2 regions of the Cytobacillus sp. FSL R7-0696 genome follow, and region 2 is predicted to be linked to the other one. Evidence: riboswitches for the same ligand, from Rfam matches in the RefSeq annotation. Region 2 holds a riboswitch; the other holds the start of a gene.
What was found. A riboswitch is a leader RNA that binds a small molecule or an ion and turns the genes downstream of it on or off. The one in region 2 is predicted to bind S-adenosylmethionine.
Positions count from the first base shown of each region.

Region 1 (6,142 bases), 1.2 Mb from region 2:
TTCGAATAGGAAGCTGATGCGACAATACATAGCCTTGTTGAACTAATTTCACATGTGCTTCAACAGGATTGCTAAGCGTATCGATACCAATAGTATCTACTGCTTTTCTTGAGAGTCCATAAGGGACGAACATGATTTGGTCTATTTTTAAATCCGAACGATGGATAAAAGCATTGGTTATTTGCGGGAAAATAGTAGAAGGAATGTGGCGGTGTTTTTTTTGAAATTCATAGTCCATATTATTGAGAACAGCGTCCGCGCTATTGTCCATCAGCGGTTGTAAAAATTGCTGGAGCGTTGGTACCGTAATATGTTGGTTGAGATCTAAAAATAACATACATGGTCTCGTTGCCTTTTTTGCCCCGATGACATGTGCTTCGTAGACATGTTGCCAAGCATCATTTACTACGAGACGAAACGGATCAACATTTAGTGATTTATGGGCAACAAAGATTAGCTCAACATTTGTGATAGATTGATAGGTCTGGATCAACTTACTCACATACTGATTACTCGCATCCCGACTAATAGGGACAATCAAAGATAAACACGAACCATCCAAAAAGCATCGTCTCCTTACATCCTTAAGTGGCATCACCCCCTTACAAGGAATATGGTATTGCTTGTTCATTTCCCTGTTTTTAATACATGCCTCGTATCAATGATATTTTCTACTTTCGATAAAAGTTTATAATCCAAATTACTATGGTCAGTAAGAAGCAGGGTTAATTGATACTTTGATAATGTCTCCTTTGTTAACGGAACGGATTGATAGCTTTTATTTTCAAGAACAACAGTTGGTACATAAGGATCGTGATAGTCTACCTGATAACCTTTCTGCAAGAGTTCGTTAAATATTGTTAAAGCTGGGGATTCACGGACATCGTTCACATCCCTTTTATACGCTAGGCCAACAACAAGAATTGCCCCAGTCTCCCCTGCTAATTCAGCTTCTACTTTTTTGACGATTTTTTGAGGCATCGTATCATTAATTTTTCTTGCTGCTGCTACAAGCTGACTGCTTAAGCCGTATTGATTGAGTTTCCATTGTAAATATATCGGATCAACAGGGATACAATGTCCACCTATTCCAGGACCAGGCCAATAAGGAGTAAATCCAAATGGCTTTGTCGCAGCTGCCTGCAGGGCTTCATAAAAATCAATGTCTAATCGATCACATAGCTCGTCCAACTCATTCACTAGTGAAATATTGACTAATCGCTGTGTATTTTCAAATAACTTTGCTAACTCTGCAACTTTCGGTGAACTTACTGGCACAACTTGAGCAAAATACTTTGCATAAAACTGATCAATTTTCGCAAGAGAGCTCTCTGTTTGACCACTAATCACTTTTGGGATAGACGCTAATGTATATTGCTTATTTGCTGGATCAATTCTCTCGGGTGAATAACATAAGTAGTAGTCTTCACCAGCTTGAAAGTGATGGCGTGTGAATATAGGCTCAATCACCTCTTCTACTGTTCCCGGATAAGTAGAGCTTTCATAAATAATCGTTTGTCCCGTCTGTAAATATTGGCAAAGATAGTTAGTAACTGCAATCATCGCTCTTAAATCTGGTTCATGACGTTCGTCAATTGGGGTTGGAACTGTGACGATGATATACTCAGCGGCTTTAAGCAAAGCTACAGCTGCATCCGTATGTTTTGGAATGAAATTTAGAACCGCTTGCAGCTCTTCATCTTTTACATCAGGAATATAACTGCTCCCTTGCTGTAATAACTCAATCTTATGAGTATCTTGATCGATGCCCGTTACATGACAGCCCTTTTTTGCTAAGTGGAGAGCCAGTGGGAGACCAACATAGCCGAGACCAATAACAGCAACTCTATCTATTTGACCTTGGAGCATGTCCCATTTTCGGTTGCCATCTGTATAACCGCATCTCTGATTGAACGATAGTAAATATGAAAATGCTTCAATGTGGTCACCTAGAATCCGGTCAGTTGATTCGACCCGACCATCGGCTTGCCTGTGATGCTGTTTTCTAATTTTATTTGGCTTGACGACATCGACATAATGAATGGATTCGACTTTAAATCCTTTTAGAATTGCCTTTGCTTGAAATAAAGGTGGAGACATTAATGTGAGGATACCAATCTCTTCAATCACTTTCCTGCTCATTGCGTGTGGAATAGCAGTGAGAGAATTAACGGTGAGGTCCTCTCTTTTCAGCGCCATATTCAGAAGGTACTTAGCAGCACTCACAGAATGCAACGGATGGGCACGGTCGAGCAATATCTCTAAATCATTTAAAGCAATATCTGCCCCTTCTTCTACAGCATGTATAAAAGGGGTTAAATCTTCTGCTTTGATAACAAAATCACTATCTAAGAACAAACAGATATCTCCTGTACTGTGAAGCGCACCAATCGCTCTTGGAATGTTATGTCCGAGTGCCTGGTCAAACGCAATCACTTTCACACCTGACTTTTCTACCTTTTCCTTTGTTCGTTCATCTGCTCCATTTAACACAACAATGATTTCATCAATGCCTGCCTTCTTTACCTCAGCAATCACTTCAGCAATCGTATCCGGCTCCTTCCCTACAGGAATAATCGCACTATACTTCGCTCGTTTCTCTTCCTTTACCGAAAAGGCTTGTACATATTCCTTAAAAGATTGCCGATTTCGCCTGCCATCATTTAAACCACCGCGATATCCTCTCTCTTCAATCAGTTGCGCCACTGCACGTAAGTGGTCACCAATTATTAAACTTGTTGAAAATGAAAAAGAGGAGCCCGTAATCTTCTGTTGATGTTTCGGTCGAATCTTATTTGTAGCAATCACGTCAATGGCGACTGGTGCACTCATCTTTAATTCTTTCATCACAGCTATACTATGAGCTAATGGCGGACAAGCTAAATTCTCCCAACCAATTGTATCAAGCGCTGATTTTTTCATCACATGAGGAACAGCGACTAAGGAATTAACGGATAACTCACCTTTACCTAAAAAATGATTAAGAGAGAACTTTGATACTGCTGTCGGATGTGGTCTAATGGGGCGCTTCATTGTCCAGCTTAAATCATTTAGGGCAATATCAGCCCCATCCCGAATGCCATCAAGCAGTGCTTGTAGCTCCTGTGCTCTAACGACAATATCACCATCAATAAAAAGAAGCGTATCTCCTTTTGCCTCCCTTGCACCAATTGCTCGTCCAATATCCACCCCTAGAGGTTCTTTATAAACAAGCTTTCTACATTCAAATGCTTCCGCTATTTTCTCCGATCCATCTGTTGAACCATTCAAAACAGCGATGATTTCATATGGCTCAATCTTCATTAACTCTTCTAAAACGGCTGACAACGTAGATTCTTCATTCTGAATGGGAATAATAACAGATAGATTCATAACACTTCACTTCTCTCCTTCAGCAAAATTAATAGTCTCCTTTGTGCTAACTATAGCCTTTTCCATCACAAACCCGAGAAAAACACTAAGTAATATCAATATATACAGCTTGGCCATTTTTGTTCTCGGACAAGTATACAATCTATGAAAGATGGTGCGATAGACAGGGTAGATTGGTTTAATTATGGGGGCATTGATCGGATTCGGCACTAAAAAATAGATTATTACTATTCGTTAGGAGATGTTAAAGTAGATATATATGTATTTAAGGGGGATTACAAATTGGAATTCGAGTTGAATTTTATTTGGATTGCCGTCGGTTTAGCATTACTTGGCTATTTCATAGGCAATGGGTTGAAGCAATTTAGTAGTAAAAATGAAGGTAATATGAATCATTTACTTGTGGAGCAAAGCCACCTTCATCTTTACTTTATTTAAGTGAAGCAGACATGAAGGATCTATTACAGAAGCATCCTCACGCACCAAAAGTCATTCTTAATGGCAAGCATTATTACCATCTACATAAATTTCGCAAGTGGCTTGAATCTGATGATATATATCACTCATGAAGAATTTATTTTGACAGCTTCCATTTATTATGCTAATATATCTGTAAAATTCAAAATATTATAAATATGTAATTCTCTTATTCAGAGAGGTGGAGGGACTGGCCCGATGAAACCCAGCAACCTTTAACAATTATTTGTTAAAAAGGTGCTAATTCCTGCAAAGTGTAATAGCTTTGGCAAATAAGAGAGGATAAAGACCTCTCTATTTTTAATTTAGAGAGGTCTTTTGTATCTTCAAAACTAAATAACAAAGGCAACGGATGCATGATTGCTTAAAAGGGAAGCCCGGTGGAATGCCGGCACGGTCCCGCCACTGTGAAGGAGAGCGACTTATCATTAACCACTATTTCATAATTAAAATGGGAAGGGATAACAAGCGATGATCTGAAGTCAGGAGACCTGTCTGTTGTTTGCACTTAGACTCTACGGATGCATAGAGAGGAGTGATGAATACGTGTTGAGCAAATCAAATGGTCTCAACTCTTTATTGCGTATGAATCTCTCATTTAATAATAGATAGAGAGATTGTTTGTTGAGAAAATACAATCATAAAAGGAGTGTTTAAAATGACTGAAGTAAAAAGCTCAAATGTAGGTTATCCAAGAATTGGCGAGAAGCGGGAGTGGAAGAAAGCTCTAGAACAATTTTGGAGTGGTATGTTGAATAAAGAGACTTTTCTGCAACAAATGGAAGTCATACGTTTATCCTCTCTCGAGAAACAAAAACAACTTGGCGTTGATCTCATCCCGGTTGGTGATTTCACACTGTATGATCATGTCCTCGATACAGCTGTGATGTTTGGACTTGTTCCTGAGCGTTTTACATACAGAGGTGGGAAGGTTGATATTGAAACGTATTTTGATATTGCCAGAGGGAACAAAGATGCCGTGGCAGCTGAAATGACCAAATGGTTTAACACAAACTATCACTACATCGTGCCAGAACTCACCAACCTCAAGCCAACACTTGCTGAAAACCGGCCACTTGCCTTTTATAAAGAAGGAAAAGAGAAGCTTGAAATCGACGGAAAACCGGTTATCTTGGGCCCGATTACTTTTGTGAAATTATCAAAAGGCTACAAAGAAAGTGAATTCAAATCAATCGTCAATCAATTCGTTCCTCTTTATGCACAAATTTTAAAAGAATTACAGCAAGAAGGTGCCTGGTGGGTGCAAATCGATGAACCTATTTTAGCCACTACCCTCACAGAAGAAGACATCTCACTCTATCAAGCAGTTTACCAAACATTACACGAGGCAGCACCACAGATAAATATCATTTTACAAACGTATTTTGAAAGCATCACTCATTATGAAGCTGTTACCTCTTTACCTGTGCAAGCGATCGGCCTTGATTTTGTCCATGATGCAGGTCAAAACCTCGCTTCCTTACAAAAATTCGGCTTCCCAAGTGATAAAGTATTAGCTGCAGGTGTCATCGATGGCCGTAATATCTGGGGCGCCAAACTTGATAATAAGCTCTCTCTTCTAGAAGAAATTACAGCAATTGTTCCGAAGGATCGCTTAATCATCCAGCCTTCATCCAGCTTATTGCATGTACCCGTTACAGTCAAAATTGAAGAAACACTTGATCATACATTAAAGACCGCACTCGCCTTTGCTGATGAAAAATTACAAGAAATCGTAGTGCTAACAAAAGGAATAAGAGAAGGAAAAGAGCAAATCCAAGATGAGGTAAACAAGAGACGAACTGCTATCGAGGCGCTAAATCAATCTTCTATTAGAAACAATCAACAAGTACAAACAGCCATTCAAAACTTACCATCATCACTAGCAGAGCGCGAAGCACCTTATTCTGTTCGTCAAGCAGCACAAAAAACAGCCTTCCAACTACCACTCCTACCTACAACAACGATTGGAAGCTTCCCACAAACACAGGAAGTGAGAAGAAATCGTTTAAAATGGCGTAAAGGAGAGTTAACTGCTACTGACTATCAAACATATATCAAAACGGAAATTAAAAAGTGGATTGATATTCAAGAAGAGCTAGGCCTTGATGTGTTTGTTCATGGTGAATTCGAACGCACAGATATGGTCGAATACTTCGGTGAAAAATTAGCCGGATTCCAATTCACAAAATTCGGTTGGGTGCAGTCTTATGGCTCTCGTTGTGTCAAACCACCAATTATTTATGGAGATGTCTCATTCGAACAGCCAATGACAGTTGCAGAAACAGTCTAT
Region 1 covers NZ_JBBOWA010000001.1:1,400,894-1,407,035, forward strand. Annotated here, with positions in the region: gene MKX29_RS07370 (glycosyltransferase family 2 protein) at 1-562, opposite strand, end outside; gene MKX29_RS07375 (nucleotide sugar dehydrogenase) at 628-1,869, opposite strand; partial or broken gene MKX29_RS07380 (glycosyltransferase family 2 protein) at 1,861-3,372, opposite strand; gene MKX29_RS07385 (hypothetical protein) at 3,655-3,810, shown strand; SAM riboswitch class I at 4,016-4,128, shown strand; cobalamin riboswitch at 4,183-4,362, shown strand; gene metE (5-methyltetrahydropteroyltriglutamate--homocysteine S-methyltransferase) at 4,508-6,142, shown strand, end outside.
Region 1: linked by a shared signal. The riboswitch ahead of metE (5-methyltetrahydropteroyltriglutamate--homocysteine S-methyltransferase) and the one ahead of MKX29_RS01110 (PLP-dependent aspartate aminotransferase family protein) in region 2 are both predicted to bind S-adenosylmethionine.

Region 2 (6,142 bases):
ATACGTGTTAAAGTCGATATTTCGATAAATAAATTCTGTGCCTGCTTCAAGTTCTAATTTAGCCATATGTGGATCTAAACCAGCCCAAGCGTCTACTTGCCCTGTTGTTAATGCCGTTCCACCGTCAGCGTGTTGCAAGTTAACGATTTCTACATCCGTTGATGTCAATCCGGCTTCATTTAAAGAGCGCAGTAAAAAGATATATGGATCTGTTCCAATCGTTGCTGCTACTTTCTTTCCCTTCAAGTCTTCAACCGATTTGATAGCTGATCCTTTCGGTGCAACTAATGCCGTCCATTCTGGTTTTGAGTATATATAGACTGATTCAATTGGAGCACCATTTGCTTTTGCAATTAATGCCGCTGCACCTGCAGTTGAACCAAAATCAACACTGCTGCTATTAAGAAACTCAAGTGCCTTATTACTCCCTTGACTGAGGACAAACTCAACATCAATATCATCTTCGGCAAACGCTTCTTCTGCCCAACCGAATTTCTTTAAAATGACACTTGTTGGAGAATAATGGGCATAGTCTAAAACAATTTTTTCTGGTTTTCCTTCGCCATTGCTATCATTAGTGCTGGCCTCACTATCCCCGCAAGCACTAATGAATCCAATTGATAAAACGACAATTAAAAATACGAACCATTTCTTCATTGATGACTCTCCTCAACCTCGGTTTTAAATTTCACAAGCAAAGGTTACAATAGAACCTCTTAATCTCTGTGCCTCTTTATATGTGCAGCGATTTTGTACCGCTTCAAGTCCAGCTTCTTTTGCTATTTCAACTGCTTTTGGAGAAATGACACCTTCTTGCAGCCAGAACACTTTTGGTTGGATTTCTACTGCCTCTTTCGCCACTTCTATCGCAGCTTCAGGGCTTCTAAATACTTGCACAATATCAATGGTATAAGGAATGGATTTTAAATTTGGATATGCCTGTTCACCTAATACTTCTGTTTCTCTTGGATTAACTGGCACGATTTGATAACCTAATCTTTGCATTTTTCTTGCTAAACGGTAACTTGGTCTAGCAGGATTTCCACTTAAACCAACAACAGCAATCCTTTTTGCTCTTTGCACCTCTTCGCCATCCACATCTTCTTTTAATGAGGATGATTGTAATGCCCACCGAATAACACCTTCATCATTTACTGCTGTTTCTCCTTTTTGTTCTCCCTTCGAAGAAATACCAGTCGCTTCAAAGAAGGCTTGATCTAAGTCATTGGTTAAATCTCTAACCGATTCAATCCCAACTGATAAACGTATGAGCTCCTCACTTACACCGCTTTTAATTAAATCTTCTGCACTTAACTGTTGATGTGTGGTTGAAGCCGGATGAATAATGAGTGACTTCGCATCCCCTACATTGGCTACATGAGACCACAATGCAATGGTATCTATTACTTTCTTACCTGCATCTCGACCACCTTTAATACCGAAGTTCACAATGGAACCGAAGCCAGTGTTTAAATATTTCTTCGCGAGTTCATGCGCTGGATGCTCTGCTAAACCTGGATATGCGACCCAATCGACAGCTGGATGGGCGTTTAAGAAATGAGCTATCTTCGCTGCATTTTCCGTATGTTTCTCTATACGTAAATGGAGTGTTTCCAATCCTTGGAGTAAAAGAAATGCACTATGTGGGCTTAATGATGACCCAAAATCGCGCAGCAACTGAACACGAAGCTTTGTACTGAAAGCGAGAGTACCAAACTCATTCGCATAAACAATACCGTTATAACTTGGGTCTGGCTGAGTAAAACCAGGAAACTTATCATGATTCCAATTAAATCGTCCGCCATCAACTACAAGTCCACCAATTGTTGTTCCATGACCTCCAATCCATTTTGTTGCCGAGTGAATGACAATATCTGCACCCCATTGGATTGGTTTGCAAAGATAAGGTGAAGCGAAAGTATTATCAATAATAAGAGGAATATCATTTTCATGAGCAATATTTGCAACTGCCTCTACATCTAGGACATGAAGACTTGGGTTCCCAATAATCTCTCCATATAAAGCCTTAGTTTTTGGCGTAATCGCTTTACGGTAATTCTCAGGGTCAGAACCATCAACAAAATGAACTTTAATCCCATATTTCGGAAGTGTTATAGCAAAAAGATTATATGTTCCACCATAAAGGTTCGAAGCTGCAACAATCTCATCACCCGCTTGGGCAATATTCATAATCGAAAGAGCTATAGCTGCCATTCCAGATGAAGTCGCTACTGCCGCTACCCCATCTTCTAATAAAGCAATACGTTTTTCTAATACATCTACCGTTGGATTACCGATTCGTGAATAGATATTTCCCGTCTCATCCAATGAAAATAGGCTTTGCGCATGATCTGTATTATGAAAAACATATGAACTCGTTTGATAAATAGGAACTGCACGAGATCCCGTTGTCGGGTCTGGTGATTGACCTCCATGTAATAAAATCGTCTCATCATCATAAGTGTTAAATTGATTCGTCATTATATACTCTCCTCTACTTTTTAGTCGGATAATTAAAATAAATAACCCCCTCTTCATAAGAAGAGGGGGTTGCCTCATCTTATCTTCCAGACATTCACTGCCTGCAGGATTTAGCACCTTTTCAAGCATTTGCTTGAAGGTTGCCGGACTTCATAGGGCCTGATCCCTCCGTCACTCTCGATAAGAAATATTTTATTTTTTAAAGCGTTAATACTTTAATTACAAATAGAATTATATCCAAAAAACAAATTGTCGTCAATATAAAATCTGAATATATTTTATATTCCAATAAAATATTGGCTCTATCACATAAAAAGCCCTTCCACCAAGAAGGGCAGAAGGGCTTTGAATTCACACGCTCACCTTCTCCTTATCTTTGGATAATATCCTCTGAAATTGGCACCATACAAAAGATTGCTGGTTGCCGAGGCTTCACTGGGTCAGTCCCTCCGCCTCTCTGGATAAGAAGTTCTATTTATTTGTTTAACATCATATACCCTTTTATAGGGAATCGTCAATAACATTTTGAAAATTTATTTATTTTCATCCTGGATAAGTGTCAAAAAATGATACAGTATCTTAGCTGTTAACCCCCATATCACATGACCTTTATAAGTATAAAAAATTTCTTGCATCCTTCGCGTTTGCCATTTATATTTTTCCCCATTAGGAATGAGATGATAAGGGAAGCTACTATTAGGCTCTGGCTTCATCTCAATATAATGAATTGATGGTCCCTCTTTCAAAAAATAAGTAAGTGGTACTGTGAAAATTTGATCCACTTCCTCTGGATTTAGCTTAAGATCACTGATGCTCTCTATTGTGCCTACAAACGGATAAATCACTGTATCATAAGGTGTCACTACATAATCAAGTTCTGAAAAAACAGAGACTTCTCCAATTGGGATACCTAACTCTTCACTGGTCTCCCTTTTTGCCGTCTCAATCAAATCCACATCGTCTTGATCCATTTTCCCCCCAGGAAAGCAAATTTCCCCTGGCTGTCTTCTCATAGATAAAGACCGTACTTCAAACAAAATATGTATTTCTCCATCTTTTTCTATTAGGGGAAGAAGAACAGCGAATTTAACCAATCTAGAGCTACCCAATATATCTGATTGACGATGCTGTATCTCTGATCTTATTTCTTCCAAATCCATGTTAATTACCTCCAAACCACACGACTTAAATCTTTATTTCTCTTTCTGCAATCTATCAATCATCCCCATTGTGCAGACATTTAAATCTAAGCCTATTAGCTTCTTATCCTCTGCACTAAGTTCAACATCGTGCGCTGTTAATAAATAATGTTTTACTTGTTCCAACAATTCCGATTGTATGGCTTCCTGCATTTTTATTATGTCATTTCCTTGGAGAAAAACGTCATCTGCAACTGAAGTAAATATAGGTAACCAATAACGAATTTGTGTAAAAACATCCTTTGGTTCAGGGCCCTCACCATAATGCCCAAAAAAGATATGTTGTGGTTGAAGTGATTCGATTTTTTCAACAGAAGATAACATCGCCTCTGGATCAAACTGATTAGGAGAAGTCGATGGCAGGACTAATGGATATCCTTTTCTTGCTATGCCAGGATAAAATACGCCAATTGTATCGCCAGTAAAGAAGCCATTACTTTTCGAATCATGGATTGAAAAGTGGTGCTTTGCATGGCCAGGGGTATCATAGAAAGTTAACAAACGTCCACCGATATCCAATGATTGTCCCTCTTCCATCGCGACTAACCTCTTCTCATCAATTGGCACAATCGGATTAAATAGTTGATCAAACTCATCGCCATATACCATTCTAGCACCAGCAATTAATTTACTAGGGTCAGCTAAATGCCGTTTACCTCTTGGATGAACATATACTTTTGCTTCTGGACATTGTTCTAAGAACAAACCAGTTCCACCAGCATGGTCTAAATGTACATGGGTGACAATAATATGCTTGATATCTTCTAGGTTAATGTTCAATTCTTGCAACCCTTCTATAAGGTGAGGAATCGAAGGACTAGCGCTTGTTTCAATCACTGTTAATTCTTCAGCACCTAATATATACGCCCCCGTACGCTCAGGTGTTTGTAAATCCATTAAATCAATCAGTTGAATATCATTACCTAAATCTTGAATTTTGTGCAAAGGAAACCCCTCCATATTACTCTTTATGAAAATTATGACATAAGTAGATGAAGAGAGCTACTTAAAAGAATTACAGATAAAAGTGCTCAAATCTACCTAGTGCTTAGTCAGTTGAGCAAAAAAAAACACAGCATCAATCGCTGTGATATAACTAAAAAGCTCGATTGCTTTGTTCTCATCATTTTTCAAAACCTGCCTCCGAAACGCTCGTAAGTAAGCTATTACACTTCAGAACTTAGTTGCGAACCTTTCAAAACAGGCTCTCATTACGCTAACTTTTCCTTCTGTTCTTGTTCTTTAAAAAAGCCTTTCATCGCATGGAATACATCAGCCTTCTGCTTTAAAATATAATAACGGAACAAATCATTTTTTATATTTTTGTATGCTGACATTAAAGTAGAATGGCGGTTATATTGGTTTAACTGTATACCCTATATCCAAAATAAAAAGCACAGCGTATGTAAGTAGTGTCCCCACACTCTTACATCGTCCGCCTACTCACGATAGGCAAACATTTGCTGTACCTTTAGATGTATTTTATTACATTCCAGGTCCCATAGCAACGGTTTGTCTGATGATGGCCGTTGCTTTTTTGTATTCAAAGGAGCCAGGGAAATGAAAAACCGTATTGATGTAATTGCACAAGAAGAATCATATAGTAACCTTGCGTCATTTAATGATATAGAACTAATGAACAAGGCAGTACGTAAATATAGAGACGTCATAACTGTGTCTGTTAAGCGAGCTGACGTACAGAAGAGACTAATTGCTTTATTAGAGATTTTAAAACGTCATAGCTGCAAGCAAATTGGCGTGAGCTATATGTCTAAAAATACGATTGCCAAAAAGTTAGAATTATCCTATAAGACTGTACAAAGATTAATGAAAAAGTTAGTTGACTTGGGCATGATCCGCCAGGTAGAAATGAAGCGTAAAAAGAACATGTTACAAACTGCTAATGCAGTTATTATTTTGCCTATAAAAGAAGAAGTGACCAACAAGCAACCTGCTAAAAAGTCCAAGAAGTGTCCTACCATTAAAACAACTTCTAGTTCTTTAAAACAACTTATTAATAATACTAAACGTAATAACAGCGTTAAGTTGTCATCTGCAAATTTTATTGCTCATTGGGTACCAAAAAGCTTCGCTGAGTTAACAAGGTACTTTTATTCTGAAGCTAAAGCTATTGAAGAATTTTGGAAAGTAGTTAAACAATGTAATAGAGTAGTAGACCATATGAACGGTTTAAGAGCCTTTACTGAAGATCAAGAGCTTGAAATTGGTGTACAAGCATTTAAGGAATTTGTAATGAAAATAAAGTCTGGTGCAAAAATGATTAAAGGGGAATTTGCTTATTTTAACGGCATTGTTAATAATCTTATGGATAAGCTTTATTTTGATGACGCATTTATGTCTCGTTAAAGGTTAGTATCTCTACTGGCATCTTAGTACATAATTTCTCAAACTCGTGTTTCCGTTGATCACTTAAAGTAAAAATGCTTAATTTAGGCATCAGC
Region 2 covers NZ_JBBOWA010000001.1:226,397-232,538, forward strand. Annotated here, with positions in the region: gene MKX29_RS01105 (aliphatic sulfonate ABC transporter substrate-binding protein) at 1-657, opposite strand, end outside; gene MKX29_RS01110 (PLP-dependent aspartate aminotransferase family protein) at 682-2,481, opposite strand; SAM riboswitch class I at 2,558-2,668, opposite strand; SAM riboswitch class I at 2,849-2,949, opposite strand; gene MKX29_RS01115 (NUDIX hydrolase) at 3,015-3,641, opposite strand; gene MKX29_RS01120 (MBL fold metallo-hydrolase) at 3,675-4,625, opposite strand; partial or broken gene MKX29_RS01125 (sporulation protein YhbH) at 4,892-5,050, opposite strand; gene MKX29_RS01130 (helix-turn-helix domain-containing protein) at 5,241-6,047, shown strand; gene MKX29_RS01135 (replication-relaxation family protein) at 6,034-6,142, opposite strand, start outside.